2 regions of the Streptomyces sp. NPDC005303 genome follow, and region 2 is predicted to be linked to the other one. Evidence: predicted binding sites of a transcription regulator. Region 2 holds the regulator's gene; the other holds the start of a gene.

The links. The regulator HrcA, encoded in region 2, represses chaperone genes, less so after heat shock. The targets are predictions, from matches to a motif close to TTNGCACTCNGNNNNNCNGAGTGCNAA.
Region 1: the regulator HrcA is predicted to act here: its motif matches at 2,264-2,290, upstream of groES (co-chaperone GroES).

The regions. Positions count from the first base shown of each region.
Region 1 covers NZ_JBEXGM010000001.1:330,974-335,731, reverse strand. Annotated here, with positions in the region: gene groL (chaperonin GroEL) at 73-1,698, opposite strand; gene groES (co-chaperone GroES) at 1,811-2,119, opposite strand; gene ABZT93_RS01660 (polysaccharide deacetylase family protein) at 2,420-3,205, opposite strand; gene ABZT93_RS01655 (polysaccharide deacetylase family protein) at 3,202-4,137, opposite strand; gene ABZT93_RS01650 (class I SAM-dependent methyltransferase) at 4,229-4,758, shown strand, end outside.
Region 2 covers NZ_JBEXGM010000016.1:159,406-164,163, forward strand. Annotated here, with positions in the region: gene ABZT93_RS23105 (nitronate monooxygenase) at 1-126, opposite strand, end outside; gene dnaJ (molecular chaperone DnaJ) at 180-1,319, opposite strand; gene hrcA (heat-inducible transcriptional repressor HrcA) at 1,320-2,336, opposite strand; gene ABZT93_RS23120 (MBL fold metallo-hydrolase) at 2,487-3,215, shown strand; gene ABZT93_RS23125 (DUF3097 domain-containing protein) at 3,250-4,053, shown strand; gene hemW (radical SAM family heme chaperone HemW) at 4,133-4,758, opposite strand, start outside.

The DNA of each region.
Region 1 (4,758 bases), on a different contig from region 2:
GGCCCGCGAAGGGGAAAGCCCCCGTTCCCTCTCCGGAAGGAGAGGGAACGGGGGCTCCTTGGAGCTGTGGGCTCAGTGGGAGTGGCCGTGGCTGTGACCACCGGCGGCCGGCTCCTCCTCTTCCTTCTTCTCGACGACCAGGGTCTCGGTCGTGAGCAGGAGGGAGGCGATGGAGGCGGCGTTCTCCAGGGCGGAGCGGGTGACCTTGACCGGGTCGATGACGCCGGCCTTGACCAGGTCGCCGTACTCGCCGGTCGCGGCGTTGAAGCCCTGGCCCTTGTCGAGCTCGGCGACCTTGGAGGTGATGACGTAACCCTCCAGGCCGGCGTTCTCGGCGATCCAGCGCAGCGGCTCGACGACGGCCTTGCGGACGACGGAGACACCGGTGGCCTCGTCGCCGGTCTTGCCGAGGCCGCCCTCGAGCACCTTGGCGGCGTGGACCAGAGCGGAGCCACCACCGGAGACGATGCCCTCCTCGACCGCGGCGCGGGTCGCGGAGATGGCGTCCTCCAGACGGTGCTTCTTCTCCTTCAGCTCCACCTCGGTGGCGGCGCCGACCTTGATCACGCACACGCCGCCGGCCAGCTTCGCGAGGCGCTCCTGGAGCTTCTCGCGGTCCCAGTCGGAGTCGGTGTTCTCGATCTCGGCCTTGATCTGGGCGACGCGGCCCTGGACGGCGGAGGAGTCACCGGCGCCGTCGACGATCGTGGTGTCGTCCTTGGTGACGGTGACACGGCGGGCGGAGCCCAGCACCTCGAGGCCGACCTGGTCGAGCTTGAGGCCGACCTCCTCGGAGATGACCTCGGCGCCGGTCAGCGTCGCCATGTCCTGCAGCATCGCCTTGCGGCGGTCACCGAAGCCGGGGGCCTTGACGGCGACCGCGTTGAAGGTGCCGCGGATCTTGTTGACGACCAGGGTCGACAGGGCCTCGCCCTCGACGTCCTCGGCGATGATCAGCAGCGGCTTGGAGGCGCCCGCCTGGATGACCTTCTCGAGGAGGGGCAGCAGGTCCTGGATCGAGGAGATCTTGCCCTGGTTGATCAGGATGTACGGGTCGTCGAGGACGGCCTCCATACGCTCCTGGTCGGAGACCATGTACGGGGACAGGTAGCCCTTGTCGAAGGCCATGCCCTCGGTGAAGTCCAGCTCCAGACCGAAGGTGTTGGACTCCTCGACGGTGATGACACCGTCCTTGCCGACCTTGTCCATCGCCTCGGCGATGAGCTCGCCGACCTGGCTGTCCTGGGCGGACAGACCGGCGACGGCGGCGATGTCGGACTTCTCGTCGATCGGGCGGGCGGTCGCGAGGAGCTCCTCGGACACGGCCTTCACCGCAGCGTCGATGCCCTTCTTCAGGGCGGCCGGGGAGGCACCCGCGGCGACGTTCTTCAGGCCCTCGCGGACCAGCGCCTGGGCCAGCACGGTGGCGGTGGTGGTGCCGTCACCCGCGATGTCGTTGGTCTTGGTCGCCACCTCCTTCACCAGCTGGGCGCCGAGGTTCTCGTACGGGTCCTCGATCTCGACCTCACGGGCGATCGTGACACCGTCGTTGGTGATGGTGGGAGCGCCGAACTTCTTGTCGATGACGACGTTGCGGCCCTTGGGGCCGATCGTCACCTTGACCGTGTCGGCAAGCTTGTTGACGCCGCGCTCGAGGGCGCGACGGGCGTCCTCGTCGAACTTCAGGATCTTCGCCATGGGAGCGTGAGCCCTCTCGGAAATCTAGGTGAAAAGAGACTGCGCCCCGGGCGCCCGGCTTGTTAGTGGTCGCGGGGGCCAGGGGCGCAGCTCAGAGAAATGCTGGGGTGAATTACTTCTCGATGATCGCGAGCACGTCGCGGGCCGAGAGGACGAGGTACTCCTCGCCGTTGTACTTCACCTCGGTGCCGCCGTACTTGCTGTACAGCACGATGTCACCGGTCTGGACGTCGAGCGGCAGACGCTCGCCGTTCTCGAAGCGGCCCGGGCCCACGGCCAGGACGACGCCCTCCTGGGGCTTCTCCTTGGCGGTGTCCGGGATGACCAGGCCAGAGGCGGTGGTCTGCTCGGCGTCGAGCGGCTGGACCACAATGCGGTCCTCGAGCGGCTTGATGGCAACCTTGGAGCTGGTGGTCGTCACGATCCGACCTCCCCCTTCGGAGATCACGGGGTTGACTGTCTGAGGTGGCGACCAGGTGGATCCGTCGTCGCGGGTGCCGGACCTGCCCGTCGCTGTGTTGGCACTCTCCAGGGGGGAGTGCCAGACCCGAGACTATGACCGTGATTAGCACTCGGTCAAGCGGACTGCTAATTCGCCGCGCGGGCTGAGCGGAATTCGGGTGCGGGTGGGTGGGGGCGGCCGTCCCGGGGGCTGCGCCCCCAGACCCCCGCTTCGGCACCCGAAGGGCCTCGTCCTCACACGCCGGACAGGCTGGATTGCCTAGAGGTAGTCCTCCAGGCGCCCCACGGTCAGTCCCCGCCGCTCCACCTCCCGCAGCACCGCCGTCGTGCGTTCCGTCAGGGTCGGGCCCGTCGTCCCTCCCGACGCCACCGACACGATGTCGCCCGCCCTCAGCCCCCGCGTCTCCCCCTCCGGCGGCACGCTCCACAGCACCACCGCCGAGAGCCCGCAGTCGGCCGCCGCGCGCAGGGTCGTGCGGTCGTACCTGCCGTAGGGCGGCCGGAACAGCCGCGGCCGGATCCCGAAGCGGGAGCGCACCTTCTCCTGCTGTCCGCAGATCTCGGCGCGCTGGCCGGGGTACGGCAGCCCGCGCAGGGCGGGGTGGTCGAGGGTGTGGTTCTGGATGCTCGCGCCGACCGACTGGAGGCGCGCGAAGTGGCCGTACCCGGGGCCGAGGACACTGTCCGTGAGGAACATGCTGACGGGCAGCCGCAGTTCACGGACCAGGTCGACGAACCGCGGGTCCTTCTCCGCGCCGTCGTCGTAGGTGAGGAAGACGACCTTGTCGGACGTCCCGACCCGCCGCACGACCGGTGGCAGGCCGCCCCGGCCCCCCGGCGCGCGGGCCGGCACCCGCGGGGCGGCCGGCAGCGGGGAGGGCAGGCCCCAGTGGCGGTACGGCCGTCCGTCCGCCCGCGCCGGCCCGTACGACCCCACCCGCTGGGCCGCCTTCTTCCCCAGCCGCTCGATGGGGTCGACGGACTGGGCGCAGCCGGTGAGGAGTACGGCCGCCAGCCCGGTGGCGATGAGGGTCCGCGGTCTCACAGGTAGTCCTCGAGGCGTGCGACGGCGTATCCCTCGGCCGTGACCTTGTCCAGGAAGCGGCGGACCATGTCGGGCATCGTGCCCTTCCAGTCCTCCCGGCCCCGGAAGTGACTGAGCACGATGTCGCCGGGGTGGATCTTCTGGTCCCACTCGCGGTACTCCCAGTGGTCGACGAAGACCTCTTCGTTCCAGATCGGCGCGTACCTGATGCCGCAGGATCTGGCCGCGCGCAGGGTGTCCTCGTTGTAGTTGCCGTAGGGCGGCCGGAAGAGCGCGGGCCGCGTGCCGTAGCGCTTCTCCATGACGTCCTGCATCCCGCAGATCTCGTGCCTCTGGTGGGCGTACGACAGCCCGGGCAGGTAGGGGTGGTGGAGGGTGTGGTTGTCGAGTACGACCCCCGCGTCCCGCATCTTCCGGAAGTAGCCGTAGTCGTTCTTGATCAGGTAGTCGCTGAGGAAGGCGGTGTACGGGATCCGCAGGTCGCTCATCATCCGCAGGAACGCGGGGTCCTTCTCGGCGCCGTCGTCGATGGTGAGGAAGACGATCTTCTGCTCGGTGGGGACGGTGGTGAAGACCGGCGGGAGCCCCTTCTCCTCGTGGCCGTCGACCTCGAAGCCGTGGCGGGTGGTGATGCGGGGCTTGGTCACGGGCGCCTGCGGGGCCGTCAGCGGGACCTCCTTCAGGCCCCAGCGCCTGGCGGCGGCGATCCGGGCCTGCTGGGCGCGGAGCCGGGCGGCCCGGGCGGCGGCCTTGTCGGCCTGGAGGTCGGCGGCGGGGGCCAGGGGTGCCTGGAGGGGCCGTCGCGCCCCTGCGTCGGTCCCGGCCGGGCGGGCGCAGCCGGGGACCAGGGCGGCCATGGCAAGGAGGACCAGTCCGCCGCGGATCGACGCCACCAACGCACCATTTTTATAGTTTTGTCCTACTGTTCCCATGGCGCCGGATCCTCGCAGGTCACGGCGTCGCCCCCGGGCTGACACCGCCGCTCGGAAGCGAACCGTCCACCGACTGGCCCACAATGACCCGGTGAACGACCTCGCCCCCCTCCTCACCCCCGAGGGCCGTGCCCTCCTCGACGAAGTGCGCGGCACCGCCCCCGCCGACGAACTCGCCGTCGCCACCCGGCTGCGCCGTGCGCACCCCGCCGAACTGGTCTCCGCGGCGCTCGGCCAGGCTCGGCTGCGGCAGCGGGCGGGGGTGAAGTTCGGGGCCGCGGACGCGGAGCGGATGTTCTTCACGCCGAACGGCGTCGAGCAGTCCACGCGGGCGAGCGTGGCGGCCTACCGGGCCCTCCGGCTGAAGTCGATGGGCGTCACCTCCGTCGCGGACCTGTGCTGCGGGATCGGCGGCGACGCGATCGCACTGGCCCGCGCCGGGATCCGGGTCCTCGCGGTGGACCGGGACCCGCTCACGGCGGCGGCCGCGCGGGCGAACGCGGACGCGCTGGGGCTCGCCGGGCTGATCGACGTACGGGAGGCGGACGTCACGGAGGTCGACACGACCTCGTACGACGCCGTGTTCGTGGACCCCGCGCGGCGGGGCGGACGGGGCCGCAT
Region 2 (4,758 bases):
GGCGGCGAGGAATCCGAGCCCGCCCGCCTCGGACACGGCGGCGGCGAGCCGCGGCACGGAGACGCCGCCCGCCATGGGGGCCTGCACGATCGGATGAGGGAAGAGATCGGTCAGTGCGGAGGACATGACGGCATGTTGTCACGTCCTCCGGACAAGTCCGAATCCGATCTTCACACGGCTCAGGTGCGGCCGTTGAAGGCGTCCTTCAGCCGCGAGAACAGCCCCTGCTGACCCGGCTGGAACTGCCCCGTGGGCCGTTCCTCGCCGCGTAGCTTGGCCAGCTCGCGCAGGAGGCGTTCCTGTTCCGGGTCCAGCTTGGTCGGGGTCTGGACCTCGACGTGGACGATGAGGTCGCCCCGGCCGCCGCCGCGCAGGTGGGTGACGCCCCGGCTGTGCAGCGGGATCGACTGGCCGGACTGGGTGCCCGGGCGGATGTCGACCTCCTCCATGCCGTCGAGGGTCTCCAGCGGGACTTTGGTGCCGAGGGAGGCCGCCGTCATCGGGAGCGTGACCGTGCAGTGCAGGTCGTCGCCGCGCCGCTGGAACTGCGAGTGCGGGAGTTCGTGGATCTCGACGTAGAGGTCACCGGCGGGACCGCCACCGGGACCGACCTCGCCCTCACCCGCGAGCTGGATCCGTGTGCCGTTGTCCACACCGGCCGGGATCTTCACGGTGAGCGTGCGCCGCGAGCGGACCCGGCCGTCGCCTGCGCACTCCGGGCACGGGGTCGGGACCACGGTGCCGAAGCCCTGGCACTGCGGACACGGCCGCGAGGTCATGACCTGGCCCAGGAAGGACCGCGTCACCTGCGACACCTCACCGCGGCCGCGGCACATGTCACACGTCTGGGCGGAGGTCCCCGGCGCCGCGCCCTCACCGCTGCAGGTGGTGCAGACGATCGCCGTGTCGACCTGGATGTCCTTCGTGGTGCCGAAGGCCGCCTCGTCGAGCTCGATCTCCAGACGGATCATCGCGTCCTGGCCGCGCCGGGTGCGCGAGCGCGGACCCCGCTGCGAGGCCGTACCGAAGAACGCGTCCATGATGTCCGAGAAGTTCCCGAACCCACCGGCTCCGAAGCCGCCCGCGCCACCGCCGCCGGCCTGCGAGAGCGGGTCGCCGCCGAGGTCGTAGACCTGCTTCTTCTGCGGGTCCGACAACACCTCGTAAGCGGCGTTGATCTCCTTGAACCGCTCCTGGGTCTTCGGATCCGGGTTGACGTCCGGGTGCAGCTCGCGCGCGAGCCGACGGAACGCCTTCTTGATCTCATCCTGCGACGCGTCGCGGCGCACGCCGAGAACGGCGTAGTAGTCCGTGGCCACTTACGACTCCGCCAGGATCTGTCCGACGTACCGTGCCACTGCGCGTACCGCTCCCATCGTTCCCGGGTAATCCATGCGGGTCGGTCCGACCACGCCGAGCTTGGCGACTGCCTCGCCGCCCGAACCGTAGCCGACCGACACCACCGAAGTGGAGTTGAGTCCCTCGTAGGCGTTCTCATGACCAATACGTACGGTCATGCCCGAATCCCCGGCCTCACCAAGGAGTTTGAGGAGGACGACCTGCTCCTCCAGGGCCTCCAGGACGGGCCGGATCGTGAGGGGAAAGTCATGTCCGAAGCGGGTGAGATTGGCGGTGCCGCCGATCATCAGCCGCTCCTCGTTCTCCTCGACGAGCGTCTCCAGGAGAGTGGAGAGCACTGTCGAGACCGTACCCCGGTCCTCGACGTCGAAGCCTTCGGGCAGGTCCTCGACCAGCTGCGGCACGTCGGCGAACCGGCGCCCCGCGACCCGGCTGTTGAGCCGCGCCCGCAGATCGGCGAGCGAGGCCTCCCCGAAGGGTGCCGGGCAGTCGACCATGCGCTGCTCGACCCGGCCGGTGTCCGTGATCAGCACGAGCATCACGCGCGCCGGGGCGAGCGAGAGCAGCTCCACGTGCCGCACGGTCGAGCGGGTCAGGGAGGGGTACTGCACGACGGCGACCTGTCGGGTGAGCTGCGCGAGCAGCCGCACGGTCCTGGCCACGACGTCGTCGAGGTCGACCGCGCCGTCGAGGAAGTTCTGGATGGCGCGCCGCTCGGGCGCGGTCATCGGCTTGACGCCCGCCAGTTTGTCGACGAACAGCCGGTAACCCTTGTCGGTCGGAATCCGCCCGGCACTGGTGTGCGGCTGGGCGATGAAGCCCTCGTCCTCCAGGACCGCCATGTCGTTGCGCACGGTCGCCGGGGAGACTCCGAGGTTGTGCCGCTCGGTCAGGGCCTTCGACCCGACCGGCTCCTCGGTGCCGACGTAGTCCTGGACGATCGCGCGCAACACCTGGAGCCTGCGTTCACTCAGCATCGCGCACACCTCCAGAAGTCGTCCCTTGGGCGCCTTGCCTGGCACTCTGTCCGTCCGAGTGCCAGCGCTCCCCGGCCAGTGTACGGCGGTGGGGTAGTCCCTGGGCAAGGCTGGTCCTGGCGGGACGGGTCGTACGGCTAGCGTCGCGGTATGACGGTGACTTGGGAAGAGCTCGGGTGGGAGCGGGTCGCGACCGGTGTGGGGCGGTGGCGGTTGCCCGGCTGGGACTGTACGGCGGGCCTGGTGATCGGCGAGGGCACGGCCCTGTCGGTCGACGCGGGCTCCTCTCTCGCGGAGGGCGCCCGCCTGCGCGTGCAGGCCGGGGAACTGGCCGGCCACCGTGTGACCCATCTCGCGCTCACCCACCCCCACTTCGACCATGTCCTCGGTGCGGCGGCGTTCGCGGGGGCGGAGGTGTTCGGCGCGGTCGGCGTGGAGACGGTGCTGGCCGGGCGGCTCGGCCGTGCGGAACTGCGGGCGGACGCGGTGCGCAACGGGCTGGACCCCGGGGTGGCCGACGAGGCGGTGGACGCCCTGGTGTCCCCCCGGCATCACGTCTCCGGCGAGTGGACGCTCGACCTCGGCGGCGGCCGCCAGGTCCTGCTGGCCAACGTCGGCCCCGGCCACACGGCCCACGATCTCGCCGTCCTCGTGCCCGGCACCCCGGAGGTCGTCTTCTGCGGCGACCTGGTCGAGGAGTCCGGCGAACCGCAGGCGGGCCCGGACGCCGTACCGCGGCACTGGCCCGCCGCGCTGGACCGGCTGCTGGAGCTGGGCGGCGAGGACGCACTGTACGTACCCGGTCACGGAGCGGTGGTGGACGCGGGGTTCGTGCGGGCGCAGCGGGACGCGCTGGCGGCCCGTTTCGGCGTGTCGTAGTGATCCCCGGACCGGTTCTCCTATCGTCATCCGAATGCGCCAGTACTCCGCCGACCTGACCCCTCCGTGGAAGAAGTCCAAGCCGGTACCGGAGGTGCCCGCCGAGCCCGGCCTGGTGGTCGAGGAGCCGGGCACCGGCTTCTGCGGCGCGGTGATCCGCTGCGAGGCGGGCACGGTGACCCTGGAGGACCGCTTCGGCAAGCACCGGGTCTTCCCGCTGGAGCCCCGCGGCTTCCTCCTGGAGGGCCGGGTGGTGACCTTGGTGAAGCCGTCAGGCGGTCCCGTACGACCGTCCCGTACCGCCTCCGGCTCGGTGGCCGTCCCCGGCGCACGCGCACGCGTGGCCCGCGCCGGACGTATCTACGTCGAGGGCCGCCATGACGCGGAACTGGTCGAGAAGGTCTGGGGCGACGACCTGCGCGTCGAGGGCGTGGTCGTGGAGTACCTGGAGGGCGTGGACGACCTGCCGGCCATCGTGGCCGAGTTCGCACCGGGTCCGGACGCCCGCCTCGGAGTCCTCGTGGACCACCTGGTGCCGGGCAGCAAGGAGTCCCGTATCGCCGCGTCGGTGACCAGCGAACACGCCCTGGTGGTGGGTCACCCGTACATCGACATCTGGGAGGCGGTGAAGCCGTCGTCCCTCGGCATCGAGGCGTGGCCGAGAGTCCCCCACGGCCAGGACTGGAAAACGGGAGTGTGCAAGGCGCTGGGCTGGCCGTCGGAGAACACGGGGGCGGTGTGGCAGGCGATCCTGAAGCGGGTGGGGTCGTACAAGGACCTGGAGCCGGAACTTCTGGGCCGGGTGGAGGAACTGATCGATTTCGTCACAGCTCAGTGACGCCCACCAGGGGCGCGGCGCTGTGTCGATGTGCGGCTCCGCCGCGCGGGCGCGACCAACCCCCCACCGGCCCGCAGACTCAGTCGACGAGATCCCGAACCACCGCGTCCGCCAGCAACCGCCCCCGGAGCGTCAGCACGGCCCGCCCCTCCCCGTAGGGCCCGGCCTCCAGCAACCCCTCCGCCAGCGCCCGCCGAGAAGCAGCCAGCCCCTCCTCGTGCAGCAAGGACAGCGGCGCCCCCTCCCGAAGCCGCAGCTCCAGCAGGATCCGTTCGACCCGCCGGTCCTCCTCCGCCAGCAGCTCGCGCCCGGCGCCCGGAGACCTGCCGGAGGCCAGCGCCGCCGCATACGCGCCCGGATGCTTCACGTTCCACCACCGCACCCCGCCCACGTGCGAGTGCGCCCCGGGTCCGGCTCCCCACCAGTCCGCGCCCCGCCAGTACAGCTCGTTGTGCAGACACCGGCCCGCTGCCGAGGTGGCCCAGTTCGACACCTCGTACCAGTCGAAACCGGCCTCCGCCAGCACCGAGTCCGCGATCAGATACCGGTCCGCGTGCACGTCGTCGTCGGTCATCGGGACCTCGCCGCGACGGATACGGCGGGCGAGCTGGGTGCCCTCCTCGACGATCAGCGCGTACGCCGACACATGGTCGGGACCGGCCCCGATCGCCGCCTCCAGGGAGGCCCGCCAGTCGTCGTCCGACT